Regions from separate parts of the Neobacillus sp. S1115 genome, predicted to be linked through region 2. Evidence: predicted binding sites of a transcription regulator. Region 2 holds the regulator's gene; each other region holds the start of a gene.

Region 1 (4,217 bases), 2.1 Mb from region 2:
AATAGTACATGCACAAGGACAATCCAGCGGTAGTGGACAATGCCAAATTCAAGTGCTCCCTTACTCTTCATCCATTTTTCATTTCTTTTTGCGAATAAAATCTCTGCTGCACGCTGAAAAATGATGAAACCCATAAAGCTAATAAATGGCAGCAAGTCCCTCAATCAAACCACCTCAATAGAAGCATTTCCGAACTGAAACCCGGTCCAAGAGCGGCACAAAGCCCATTTGACCCACGTGGAATATCCATTTCCATATATTGTTTCAACACATAAAGAATGGTAGCAGAAGACATATTTCCAAAGTTTTTTAACACTTCGAGCGAAACGTCTGTCATCGACGCAGGTATGCCAAGCGATTCAACATAGGCATCCAACACCTTTTTACCGCCCGGATGGGCAATGAAATAGTCTACTTTATCTATTTGAAGCCGGTGCTCATGTAAAAATTCTTCTGCCACTGGCTTTAGCCAATTATGTACGATTTTTGGTATATCACGAGAAAACCGGACAAACAATCCTTCATTTTTTATATCCCAGCCCATCACATCCAAAGAATCGGGGAGCAGTGCGGATTGAACCGCTAATATGGACGGGTATGTGGTTTTTAAGCGAAAATCCCCGATATCGCAGGAATCACCACATATTAACGCACAGGCAACCCCGTCTGCAAAAAGAGATGTCCCGATTAAATTGCTCTTCGATAGATCATTTCGCTGAAAGGTAATACTGCAAAGTTCAACAGAAAGAACAAGGACTTTAGCTTTTGGAAAGGCCATGCAATATTCAAACGCACGGGCAAGACCTGCAGCACCGCCTGCACAGCCCAATCCCCAGATTGGGATTCGTTTCGTGTGGAGATGAAAAGGCAGCAGGTTCATTATTCGTGCTTCTATACTTGGAGTTGCAATCCCTGTGGTGGAAATATAAAAAATGGCATCAATGTCTTCGTAAGGAATTTTTTTCTTAAGAAACTGATTGTTATCCAGACATTTTACAATTGCCTCCCTCCCAAGGGTAACGGCCGATTCGATGTAGACATTGTTCTTTTCCTCAAAGGAATGATTCTCCTGAAACCAGCCTACGGGATTAACAAAATATCTTTTCTCAATAAGACCATTTTCAAAAGCCTTTAATAACCGCCCAATTTCTTTAAATGAACCAGAAAACAATTCCCTTGCAAACTCTGTCGCCTGCGTCTGTTTAATTTCATATGGAGGAATAACTTCTGCAATGGAAAGAATTGTAGGCATACATCATTCTCCTTAACCAAAGGTAAGGGTATTTTTTGCCAATTTAAAGAAAATTATTCCAGACACAAAAAAAACTTCCCCATTCGGAGAAGTAAACGTTTTGAAGGTTGTTGTTGTTGTGCATGTTTATTATATCTTGTAATAGTTATTCCTTCATTATATAAACTTTTCCAATTCTCTAACATATCCTGAATCTTATTTTTCCGGTTGCTTTTGAACCTCAATTTTTATTTTATTTCCCGCCAATGTTCCGCAAACCTTACAAATTTCAATCTTATTATACAAAAGACGGCAATGTTCGCAATAATATTTCTCCAAACCAACCACTTCCAAAGAAAAAGATTTTTATTATTATCATATTTTTCTTACAGAGAATTGTGACAAAAAACGAACTGCCAATCATCCATTACGTAATTAAATTATCAATTATCTAAATCACAGGCTTGGTGTGATGTTTCACACTTTAGTCACAATTTCAGGTGGGTAATTGTGACTTTAATCACTGTTATACCAACTTATTAACATTACCATAGTAGATAACTAAGGAATGAACAATTTGTGAATTCTTGAATTTGATATTTTACTTTCAAAATTGTTTTGTATTATGAAAGAGAAATCATTTATTTACTTTTCATTTTCTGAAGGGAGTGTAGGGGGATGGCAAAGGCGGAACTAAAGACAAAGCACCAAACAGAGATTGAAGACAGTTCTTCTTTAAAGGGGACACTGGCGTCTGTATTCATTCTGGGGCTATTTATCATTGTTTCATGGGTTTCAGTTTACTATCTGTTCGTAGACCGTTTTTAGGAATTAAAGGGGGGAATTACATATGCATATGCATAAATTTGAAAAAATCTGGCTGACGTTTGGAATCGGCTGTCTCGTTGTCTTTTTAACAGTAGTCGGTGTCGGCGCTTTTTACCTGGGCAACAAACCAGCAAGCTGTTTAACTACAATAAATCCGGAAAAGGTTGATACCACAAAACCTTTCGATAAGCCGGGACTTCATAAGGTTGAAGGCAAAGAGTGGGATTATGAACTAGTATTTGTCGCATCTGCTTTCTCTTATAACCCAGCAAAGGTTGAGGTTCCGCTTGGAGCAAAGGTGAAAGTAATCGCTACCACCAAGGACGTTGTCCATGGCTTTGAAATGGCCGGAACCAATATTAATATGATGCTTGAACCGGGCTATGTCAGCGAGTATACAACAACCTTTGACAAAGCAGGCGAATTTCTAGTTGTTTGTAACGAATACTGTGGTACAGGGCACCATTTAATGTTCTCGAAGATTGAGGTGGTTAAATAATGGTTAACGCAGCAGCGAAAGTAAAGGTTGACCCACGTGACGCGAAGCTATCCATGGCGCATTTCTTTGTGGCTTTCGGAGCACTCGCTCTCGGCGGTCTGATGGGATTACTACAAACCCTTGTCCGTTCCGGAAAATTTGAACTGCCTTGGGGAATTGGCTACTATCAAATTTTAACAGCTCATGGTGTTTTAATGGGGCTTGTTTTAACAACATTCTTTATCATGGGATTTCAATATGCGGCTGTATCCAGAACTGCGGGAACACATTCCCCAGCAGCCAGACGCACCGGCTGGATTGGTTTCTGGTTAATGACTGCCGGTACCCTTATGTCAGGAACGATGATTCTATTAAATGAAGCATCTGTACTTTATACATTCTATGCACCACTTAAAGCACACTGGGTCTTTTATTTAGGATTAACCTTTGTGGTTGTCGGCAGCTGGGTTGATGGCACCGCACAAATTATGACCTATGCAAAATGGCGGAAAAATAACCCTGGCAAGCCAAGCCCGTTGTTAAGCTTTATGGCAGTTATCAACACGGTGATGTGGATTGTGGCTACACTAGGGGTTGCTGCAACTGTTCTATTCCAATTGCTGCCTTGGTCTTTAGGTTTAGTAGATACTGTTGATGTTCTTATCAGCCGTACGTTATTCTGGTATTTCGGTCACCCGCTAGTGTATTTCTGGCTGTTGCCTGCATATATGTGCTGGTATGCAGTTATTCCAAAAATCATCGGCGGAAAGATTTTCTCAGATTCATTGGCCCGTTTATCTTTTATCTTATTCTTGCTTTTCTCGATTCCGGTTGGTTTCCACCACCAGTTGACAGAACCGGGCATTGATCCGGCTTGGAAATTTATTCAGGTTATCTTAACATTCATGGTTATTATCCCGTCATTAATGACAGCCTTCTCTCTGTTCGCAACGTTTGAGAGATATGGCCGTTCTAAAGGAGCTACCGGTTTATTTGGCTGGTTTAAAGTGCTTCCTTGGAATGATGCCCGTTTCACAGTCCCATTCATTGGTATGGCTTCATTCATTCCTGCTGGTGCCGGCGGTATTATCAATGCTTCCAACCAAATGGACCAAGTTGTCCATAATACCATCTGGGTAACAGGACACTTCCATTTGACAGCTGCAACTTCTGTTGTACTGACATTCTTTGGAATTTCATATTGGCTTGTGCCGCACTTAACCGGCCGCAAGCTGACTAAAGCGATGAACAAATTAGGTATTATCCAAGCATGGGTATGGTTTATCGGAATGGCATTCATGTCCGGTGCAATGCACTTCCAAGGACTGCTTGGCGCACCAAGACGTTCAGCATTCTCCACTTATGGTGACTCCAAGCAGGCGCTTGAGTGGATTCCTTACCAAATTGCCCAAGCAGTTGGCGGAACAATTCTTTTCCTTGGCATTATTTTAGTATTAGTTATTTTCATTAACTTGGCGTTCTTTGCACCAAAAGGTGAAGAAGAATTCCCTGTCGGCGAAGCAGAAAATCTGCAGGAAAAAGCACCAATGGTATTTGAAAACTGGAAATTATGGCTTGGCATCACCGCGGCCTTAATCCTGTTCGCTTACACAATACCATTCATTGATATCATTCAAAATGCACCGCCTGGATCCAAAGGATTTAAGACGTGGTAATAGC
Region 2 (4,217 bases):
TGGATAGGCACGCGCCCCCTTATATTGAATCTCCCCAGTTGGCAGCTCGGCTGTTCCCAGCTTCCATTTGATCCGATTAATCTCGTACCCGTTGCGTTTCTCCTTCTCCTTATCCCCCGGAAGCCAGGATGGTACGATAAATGTCGAAACTTTGTCAGTTCCCGATATTTTTGCCGTCACCACAGAATAATCGGCATGAGCCGCAGAACAGAAAAACTTATTCCCATACAAACGATAACACTTGCCTTCCGGAACCGCCTCCAAAACATTAGCCGGCAAATCAGAACCACCCTGGATTTCTGTCATAAATTGAGCGCCAATGGCAAATTCGCCGTTTAGCCCTTCTTTTGTATGATGTAATATATCTTGAAGTTCTGGATATTCTTCATCCGGAAATTGGTCAAGCAAAGCCACTAAACCATGTGTACATGTCAGCGGACAGGTCACTCCTGCCTCACCCAGCTGATGGATCAGCATTCTTTTCACAAAGCTTTCCCAAGGTGTCATGTTACTGGAAAAAAGACCTTCTCCGAAAATTTCATTCTCTAATTGATGAACTTCTTGAGGACGAACAATCCGGTCAATCCGATGATTAAAAGCATCAAAGTGAAGCATATAGGGGCGGACTTCCGGTCTGGCAATTCTTTCGGCTAACCGGTTCCATTTTGCAGATACTATTGGTGAAAAGGATAATAGTTTTTCGTGGATTTGGCTGTGCTGAGAACCCGTAAATTTCTTGACCACTTTTTGTAAAAACGGTTCATCACGGTACCAATCAAGGTTGTCACGTTTTTCGAGAAATTCATCAAAGCTGTAAGAATTTTTTCCTCTTGCTTCTGTCTCTTGGGAAACAAGCTTCATAAAAACGCCACTCTCCTCATGAATGATAATTCATAATTTTCAATTTAATTTTAAATGTAAGGATATGGAAGCGTCAAATATAAGCAGAAAAACAAAAAAAGAGGCTGAATAATTCAGACCTCTCCTTTATTGGTGCGCCCTTCTATAACGGTATTGGTTCCACTGAAAATGAATAAAGCATCCGATGCAAAAACCTAGAATTGCCACAAAGGCAGCCACCGCGACAAGAATCGTGAACACATAGCCAACACCATTCCATCCCAGCAGGAATCCTACAAATCCAATTCCCAAACACGATACGGCAATTTTTTGATTAAATTGCTGCTGCTCCCAATCCTCAGGGATATAAGCCTTTGGGTCCTTTCTTAAAAATAGTTTTGCTATTTGCATAATCGGATTAAATTCGAATAAAAGACCAGACATACCGGCAACAAATGGTACTAACAAAAACCATTCCTGTCCGGATAACCATGTTAACACAACACTTAAAACAATTGTCCACTGGTTTGTTTTCACGAGCGGACGTGGGATTGAACGAACTGTTTCTGTCATTTTAATCCCAACCTTTCCTATTGGATTACAATAATTACTTGTGTAATCATTTTACCCGCTTCAACTCCTTTTGTATAGTGATCTGTTTAGGAAAAATGTTTCAAAACGAAAAATGGGCCTCTCACCATTTTGGCGAGAAGCCCATTGATTATTTATTCTTCTACTTCGTCGTTTGGATAATGCTTTAAAAAGTAAACAAGTGATTGCAGCTCCACCGCCAGGTCAATATGATGCACGCGGATCGATGAAGGTACATTCAGTCTCGCTGGTGTAAAGTTTAAAATCCCTTTTACATTCGTTTTCACAAGCTTATCTGTAATCTGCTGTGCAACCGGGGCCGGCACCGTCAAAATCGCCACCGAAATATTTTCATCGATCAAATACTGTTCTATATCGTCCATCGAATAAACGGGAACATCGCCTATCGAACCGCCAATTTTTCCGGGGTCCACATCGAAGGCGCAAGCGATTTTTGTATTATTATTTTTTAAAAAATTGTAGTGTAAAAAGGCTGTGCCGAGATTACCCACCCCGATTAACGCTACCTTTGTTAATTCATCTTGATCAAGTGTTTTCCGGAAAAACGATAACAAATAGTTTACGTTATAGCCGTACCCCTTTTTCCCAAGGGCCCCGAAATAAGAGAAATCCCTGCGAATAGTGGCCGAGTCCACCTTTACTGCTTCACTCAATTCTGCAGATGACACCCTCTGCTTGCCAGAAGAATGAAGGTTTTGTAAAAATCGATAATATAAGGGCAGACGCTTTGCTGTTGCCTGTGGTATTTTCATCGTTTCATTGGACATATTTCTCCCACCCTTCAATTTTAATGGATATATTAGATTTCTCTTCTAAAATCACCGTTTTTGCCGCCGGTTTTTTCCACCAGAAAGGTTGGTCCAATCACCATCCCTTTATCAACTGCCTTACACATATCATAGACGGTCAGGGCACAAACAGAGGCGGCTGTTAGCGCTTCCATCTCAACCCCCGTACTGCCTTTGGTTTTCACTGATGCAGCAATATGCAGTGTATATTGTTCCTGCCCGGCCTGCTCCCACGAAAAACTAATATTGATACCTGTTAATGGAATCGGGTGGCACATTGGAATGATATCCCATGTCTTTTTCGCTGCCATCACTGCAGCAACCTGGGCAACTGCTAAGACATCGCCCTTTTTCATTTCGTGGTTTGTGATTTTTTCATAAATTTCAGTGCTTACTGTTATGCTAGACTGGGCAATTGCCGTGCGTGCCGTTTCCGGCTTATCGCTGACATCGACCATCTTGGCCCGGCCTTCTTCATTAAAATGAGTAAATTCAGCCATAAAAAAATCCTCCTACAAAAAATAATACAATATTTTTATGTCCATGTGTGTGAAACTTTGAACTATCAGTATATTTTTTTATAATTCCATTAAAAATTTCACTTCATTGCCGACATTCGGGTAATACGGTAAACTAGTCGTAAGGTAATAGAGGTGAAAAAAATGATTTTATTACAGGTTAACCAATTACAAAAATATTATGGTGCTGAACTTATTTTATCGAATATAAAACTGGAATTACAAACCCGTGACCGTGTTGCCCTTGTCGGACGCAATGGAGCGGGGAAATCAACGTTATTGAAAATCATCGCCGGCGAAATGGGCTATGACGGCGGCGAAATCATCAAACCAAAGGATGTTACCGTTGGTTATTTGGCGCAAAATACGGGTTTGGAGTCCAATCTGTCCATTTGGGAGGAAATGCTGACGGTTTTTGAGAACCTGCAGGCGATGGAAAAATCGCTCCGGAAGCTGGAGAAGCAAATGGCCGATCCTGCTGTTTTCGGAGACCCAGGAAAATACGAACGGGTATTAAAGGAATATGATGAATTGCAAATAAAGTTTAAAGAGCAAGGCGGCTATCAGTATGAAGCCGATATCCGCTCTGTATTGCATGGGTTAAATTTTTCCGATACTACGTTAATGATTTCAAGTCTAAGCGGCGGACAAAAAACGCGTCTTGCGCTAGGCAAGCTATTGCTGACAAGACCTGATATTTTAATTTTGGACGAGCCAACCAACCACCTGGATATCGAAACCCTTTCCTGGCTGGAGCAATATCTGCAGGGCTATGATGGCGCGATTTTAATTGTTTCGCATGACCGCTATTTTTTGGATAAAGTGGTTACAGAGGTGTATGAACTATCACGCCGCCTGATTCAGCGATTTACCGGTAATTATAGCACTTATCTTGAGCAGAAAGCTGCCAATTATGAACGCGACATGAAGCTTTATGAAAAGCAGCAGGAGGAAATTGCCGCGTTAAAGGATTTCATCCAGCGCAACATCGCACGGGCCACTACTACTAAGAGAGCGCAAAGCCGTCGGAAGAAGCTTGAAAAGATGGAAGTCATGGACCGCCCATCAGGGGATGAAAAATCCGCTTCTTTCTCATTTGAAATTGAGCGGCAAAGCGGCAATGATGTACTGACTGTTGATTCTCTTGCTGTCGGCTATGATGGAGAGAAGGTTTCCGAGGATATTTCCTTTCGTGTGTATAAAGGCGACAGCATTGCCCTTGTCGGCCCTAACGGAATCGGGAAGTCGACCCTTTTAAAAACAATTATTAAAAAGCTTCCCGCTTTGGCTGGAACTATTCAATACGGAACCAATTTGTCCATCGGGTATTACGATCAAGAACAAGCCAACCTAACCTCCAATAAACGGGTCTTAAACGAACTATGGGATGAATATCCACTGAAACCGGAAAAGGAAATCCGTACGGTGCTTGGGAATTTCTTATTTTCCGGTGACGATG
Region 3 (4,217 bases), 2.5 Mb from region 2:
GAAAAACACTAAAATAGCAGAATTAAATGAAAACTCGCAGATTGGCGAGTCCGATAGGGACGGTTCATGAGGCGTAGTTGAATTTATGTGTTAGGAAGTTATAAATTTATGAAAATTTATAACTTCCTATTAGCTAAAAAAACTATCTTTCTATGTATTTTTACAAAAAAGATAGTTTTTCTGGATAGTCTTTTTTATTATTTTTTAACAGGTGTACACACAGCAAATAAATTTTCAGACGGGTCAGTCACATTGATTTCAACAATCTTAAATCCGCCATTTCCTTGATCTTTGCCCTCGTTCTTGATTGGTTTTAAAACTTGATTGTTATTCATCGTCCTTACTTCCTTCCTACGTAATTTCTCACACAGAAGCTAATATATGACGATTGTTAAAAAATGTGCATATTTTTTTGTAAAATTTGTCTATTCCGAACGGGAGTTATCACTTGAGATTATGGTATTATTTTCTAAAGAATATGGGATCATGAAGGAGGTAGCTTGAAATGGTTGAATCTAGGAAAATAGCTGAAATTAGGGAAACCCTAAATAAGCGTGTAATATCCCTCCCTGCTCGTTCGTCTGTACCGGTTTTAGGTCAGGGAACTTGGAATATGGGCGAAAATAGCCGTGCAAAAGAGCAGGAAGTAAAAGCCCTTCAACTTGGGATTGAACTCGGAATGACGTTAATTGATACAGCGGAAATGTACGGAAATGGCGGTGCAGAGCAAGTTGTTGGTGAAGCTATAAAAGGACTCAGAGATAGAGTGTTTCTGGTCTCCAAAGTCTATCCTCATAATGCTGGAAAAAATAAAATCACCGAAGCCTGTGAAAACAGTTTAAAACGGCTTCAAACAGATCATTTGGATTTGTACCTTTTACATTGGCGGGGCCAGATTCCACTTGAGGAAACCATCGAAGGGATGGAGAAACTAAAAAAAGAAGGAAAAGTTCTGCGTTGGGGTGTTTCCAACTTTGACACAGAAGATATGGATGAATTAGTTGCTTCCGCAAACGGGACAAATTGTATCACCAATCAGGTATTATACCATCTAGGCTCACGAGGGATTGAATTTGATTTGCTGCCGTGGCAAAAGCAGCATCAAATGCCCATAATGGCCTATAGCCCGATCGCCCAGGGAGGTTCCTTAAGAAGACAGCTGTTGCGTGAATCTACCATTCTGGATATTGCCCGCAGTCACAATGTGCAGCCCTTGCAGATTGTGCTAGCCTGGTGTATCCGTTCCAATCAGGCAATTGCCATTCCAAAAGCTGTCCATCCGGAACACGTCATGCAAAATGCGGCGGCTGCTTGCATTGAACTAACAACAGAGGAATTAGCTAGACTTGACGAGGTTTTCCCTGCTCCCGACAGAAAAGTTCCTCTTGATATTATTTAAAAACGTAAAATGCCAGGCAGCTTTCCTTTTTCGGATGCCGACTGGCATTTTTTCTATTATTTATGATGTCTGAACCGTGCCTCTGCCAAAACCAGCTTTCTACTAAATGGTTTTATATTTAATTTCTCCCTTAGTGTTGACACCATCACGGAGCTGATCAGCCAAAAAAGCAGACCGAGCAGCATGCTTAGCGGCCAATTATGGGTCAGTTTTAAGAACAGCCAGACGGTCGCTGCACAAATAATGCCGCCAATCATGCCATAAACAGAACCGCCTGCAATTTTCGCTGCGTTCTTCGTTCCGGAAGTAACCCCTGCCATTAAAACGGCCGTAATCATCACAGCCGGAAACGCGGCGAATATTCCCCCTAGGATTTCCCATGGTGAAACCACAATTATTAAATAGCTGGCCATAACGGCGGCCCCGCCAAGTAGAAAACGTAAAAGTAAATCTTTTGTCATTGTTAACACCCTTTCCTAATTGACCGTGATGGCAACCACTATGATAGAAACTGCCAGCCAGCAGCCTAACGCCTCGATGAGTCCTTTTTTCCATCCGTGTTTCTTTAATAGAAGTACAGCCATAATGGCCACGAGTATATTAATTCCCATCCCAACCATGGCTCCTTTTGAGAGCATAATGGATTGGGAAACAAGAGCCTCGCCTTTCAAATCCAGCCCCGCTGTAAGTAATGCCGCTAAAAATACGGCTGGAAAAGCAGCGAATATTCCGCCTGCCTTTTCGCCCAATTTCCTCGCCACAATCGTTGAAGCGACAACTGCCACCCCCCCTAAAATAAATCTTATGAGTAACGCACTAACGGAAAGTCCACCCATCCTTATCACCTGTCCATAATACATATATTTGTGAATGTTTTCACATAATAACTCGATATGTTTATTTTACTCCTTTTTATCCTCAGCTCATGTGAACATTTCATTAACATTTTTGAAGCGCTATCAGGTTCTAAATAGGTACCAAAAGCAAAACGACCGAATGCTTGAAAAATTCGGTCGCTAAAAAATAAGGTTTATTGTTTGGGTTTAAATAATATAATTATTTACTGATAAGCTATAGCCATTCATCTGGAACCGAACTATTATCAGCGATTGCAAATGCTGCCTCTGTAATGGCCGCCGCTAACGTATTGCCCGTTTCGCATGCATCATTAAAACAAGCTTGGCACGTACCGTCTGTTTTATATGTAAACCCCAACTCTTTCATTCTTTCAACGATTAGCATAGCGTGCTCCAGGTTTTGCTCGGGTTGAAACTCGTCAACAGGTATGAAAATTCCCTTTTCAAAATCATACCAGCGATCCCATCTATTTAACTTCCAGCCTAGTATTCTGCGCGCAATTATTTCAGTTTTGTTCATAGCCACATTACTCCCCTATCCTCAATAGATTTTCCTATTTTACCATTTTCATATTCAGAAGCCTGTATCAATTTTCACACATACTAAATTGATTTTGACAATTTATTAACTGTCCTAAAGGCCTTAATATACTGCAAGCGAATATACGTATTTATCACTACCCGAGTTACACTCACATACTTTATTTATGAAAAATTTTTTAAAACAACAATATGAACTCAAAAATGAATCAGAATGGAGAAAGGGATGGAAGTATGGAGATGAAAGGTCAGCACCTCATCGTGGATGCATACGATTGTCGGGCGGAGCTCTTAAATAACGCTGATGAATTAAAAACCTTGATGCTTGATACTCTCCGTGAGCTGGAATTGGAAATTCTGCTGGCTTGCTTCCATTCCTTTTCACCTCAAGGAGTAACGGGAATCATCGCGATTTCGACCTCCCATTTTTCCATTCATACCTGGCCCGAATATGGGTATGCTGCCTTTGATTTATATACCTGCTCCCCTCAGGATGCCTGGCATGTTTTAAAAAAATTCCTTGGAAAAATCGGTGCCGGGCGGGCCACCGCTATTGAAATTGAAAGAGGGATGGAAAGGCAGATTTCTCCTCTATATTCAAAAAAGCTACATCCGATGCTCTCAGCCAGCAGGCGCCCGGGAAATGCATGGGACATGAAAATTCTTAAGGAAATCAAGAATGGCGGGCACCACATCCTCTATCAAGGGGCGAGTGAGCTCAATGACATACTGCTTGTCATGGCAAAGGACCTGAGATTGTATCTGAATGAAGAATTCCAGTTTTCTTCGCTGGATGAAAGACATTACCACGAAGCATTGGTCCTACCGGCAATGGAACTCGCAAAATCAAGGAAACGGGTGCTAATTTTAGGAGGTGGGGATGGCCTTGCCGTTCGGGAAGTCATTAAATATCATGATGTTGGCCATATCGACCTTGTTGAAATTGACCCGATGATTATTAAGCTGGCGGCAAATGAACCGGCATTTGTTGATGTTAATGAGGGTTCGTTAAAGGATAACCGCCTACAGGTCCATATTATGGATGCGAAGAAATATTTAATGGGAGAAATGAAAAGATATGATGTCATCATTATGGATTTTCCGGACCCGGTTGACCCAGATACCAGCTTATTGTATACGAAGGAACTGTTTGACCAAGTTGGCCGGCACTTAAACACTGATGGAGTCGTCGTCTGCCAGTCAACTTCCCCAAAGGACAACCCCCGGGTCTATTGGAGTATCGCTAAAACACTGCAGGCTTCGGGCTTTAAAACGGAAGCATTTTATTCAGTGGTGCCATCCTTTGGAATGTGGGGGTTTCACCTGGCGAGCCGCGGCAATTTCTTGAAAAAATGGCCGCAAATCTCGGTTCCACATGAAGCCATTGAAACAAACACGGAACCGTTGTTTCACTTGCCCCC

The links. Region 2 encodes Rex, which represses fermentation and respiration genes when NADH is low (regulators of the CRP and FNR family bind a similar motif). Its sites were predicted from a motif close to TTGTGAAATATTTCACAA; they were not measured.
Region 1: the regulator Rex is predicted to act here: its motif matches at 1,697-1,714, upstream of ACZ5B7_RS21365 (cytochrome c oxidase subunit 2A).
Region 3: the regulator Rex is predicted to act here: its motif matches at 2,264-2,281, upstream of ACZ5B7_RS19285 (DUF3147 family protein).

The regions. Positions count from the first base shown of each region.
Region 1 covers NZ_AP038275.1:4,394,685-4,398,901, forward strand. The annotation lists gene ACZ5B7_RS21355 (isoprenylcysteine carboxyl methyltransferase family protein) at 1-164, opposite strand, end outside; gene ACZ5B7_RS21360 (type III polyketide synthase) at 161-1,252, opposite strand; gene ACZ5B7_RS21365 (cytochrome c oxidase subunit 2A) at 1,910-2,059, shown strand; gene ACZ5B7_RS21370 (cytochrome c oxidase subunit II) at 2,082-2,558, shown strand; gene ACZ5B7_RS21375 (b(o/a)3-type cytochrome-c oxidase subunit 1) at 2,558-4,213, shown strand.
Region 2 covers NZ_AP038275.1:247,100-251,316, reverse strand. The annotation lists gene ACZ5B7_RS01415 (acyl-CoA dehydrogenase family protein) at 1-861, opposite strand, end outside; gene ACZ5B7_RS01410 (DUF4395 domain-containing protein) at 988-1,413, opposite strand; gene ACZ5B7_RS01405 (redox-sensing transcriptional repressor Rex) at 1,566-2,219, opposite strand; gene moaC (cyclic pyranopterin monophosphate synthase MoaC) at 2,252-2,740, opposite strand; gene ACZ5B7_RS01395 (ABC-F family ATP-binding cassette domain-containing protein) at 2,903-4,217, shown strand, end outside.
Region 3 covers NZ_AP038275.1:3,989,374-3,993,590, forward strand. The annotation lists gene ACZ5B7_RS19270 (hypothetical protein) at 198-335, opposite strand; gene ACZ5B7_RS19275 (aldo/keto reductase) at 506-1,399, shown strand; gene ACZ5B7_RS19280 (DUF3147 family protein) at 1,456-1,860, opposite strand; gene ACZ5B7_RS19285 (DUF3147 family protein) at 1,876-2,235, opposite strand; gene ACZ5B7_RS19290 (BC1872 family protein) at 2,471-2,776, opposite strand; gene speD (adenosylmethionine decarboxylase) at 3,031-4,217, shown strand, end outside.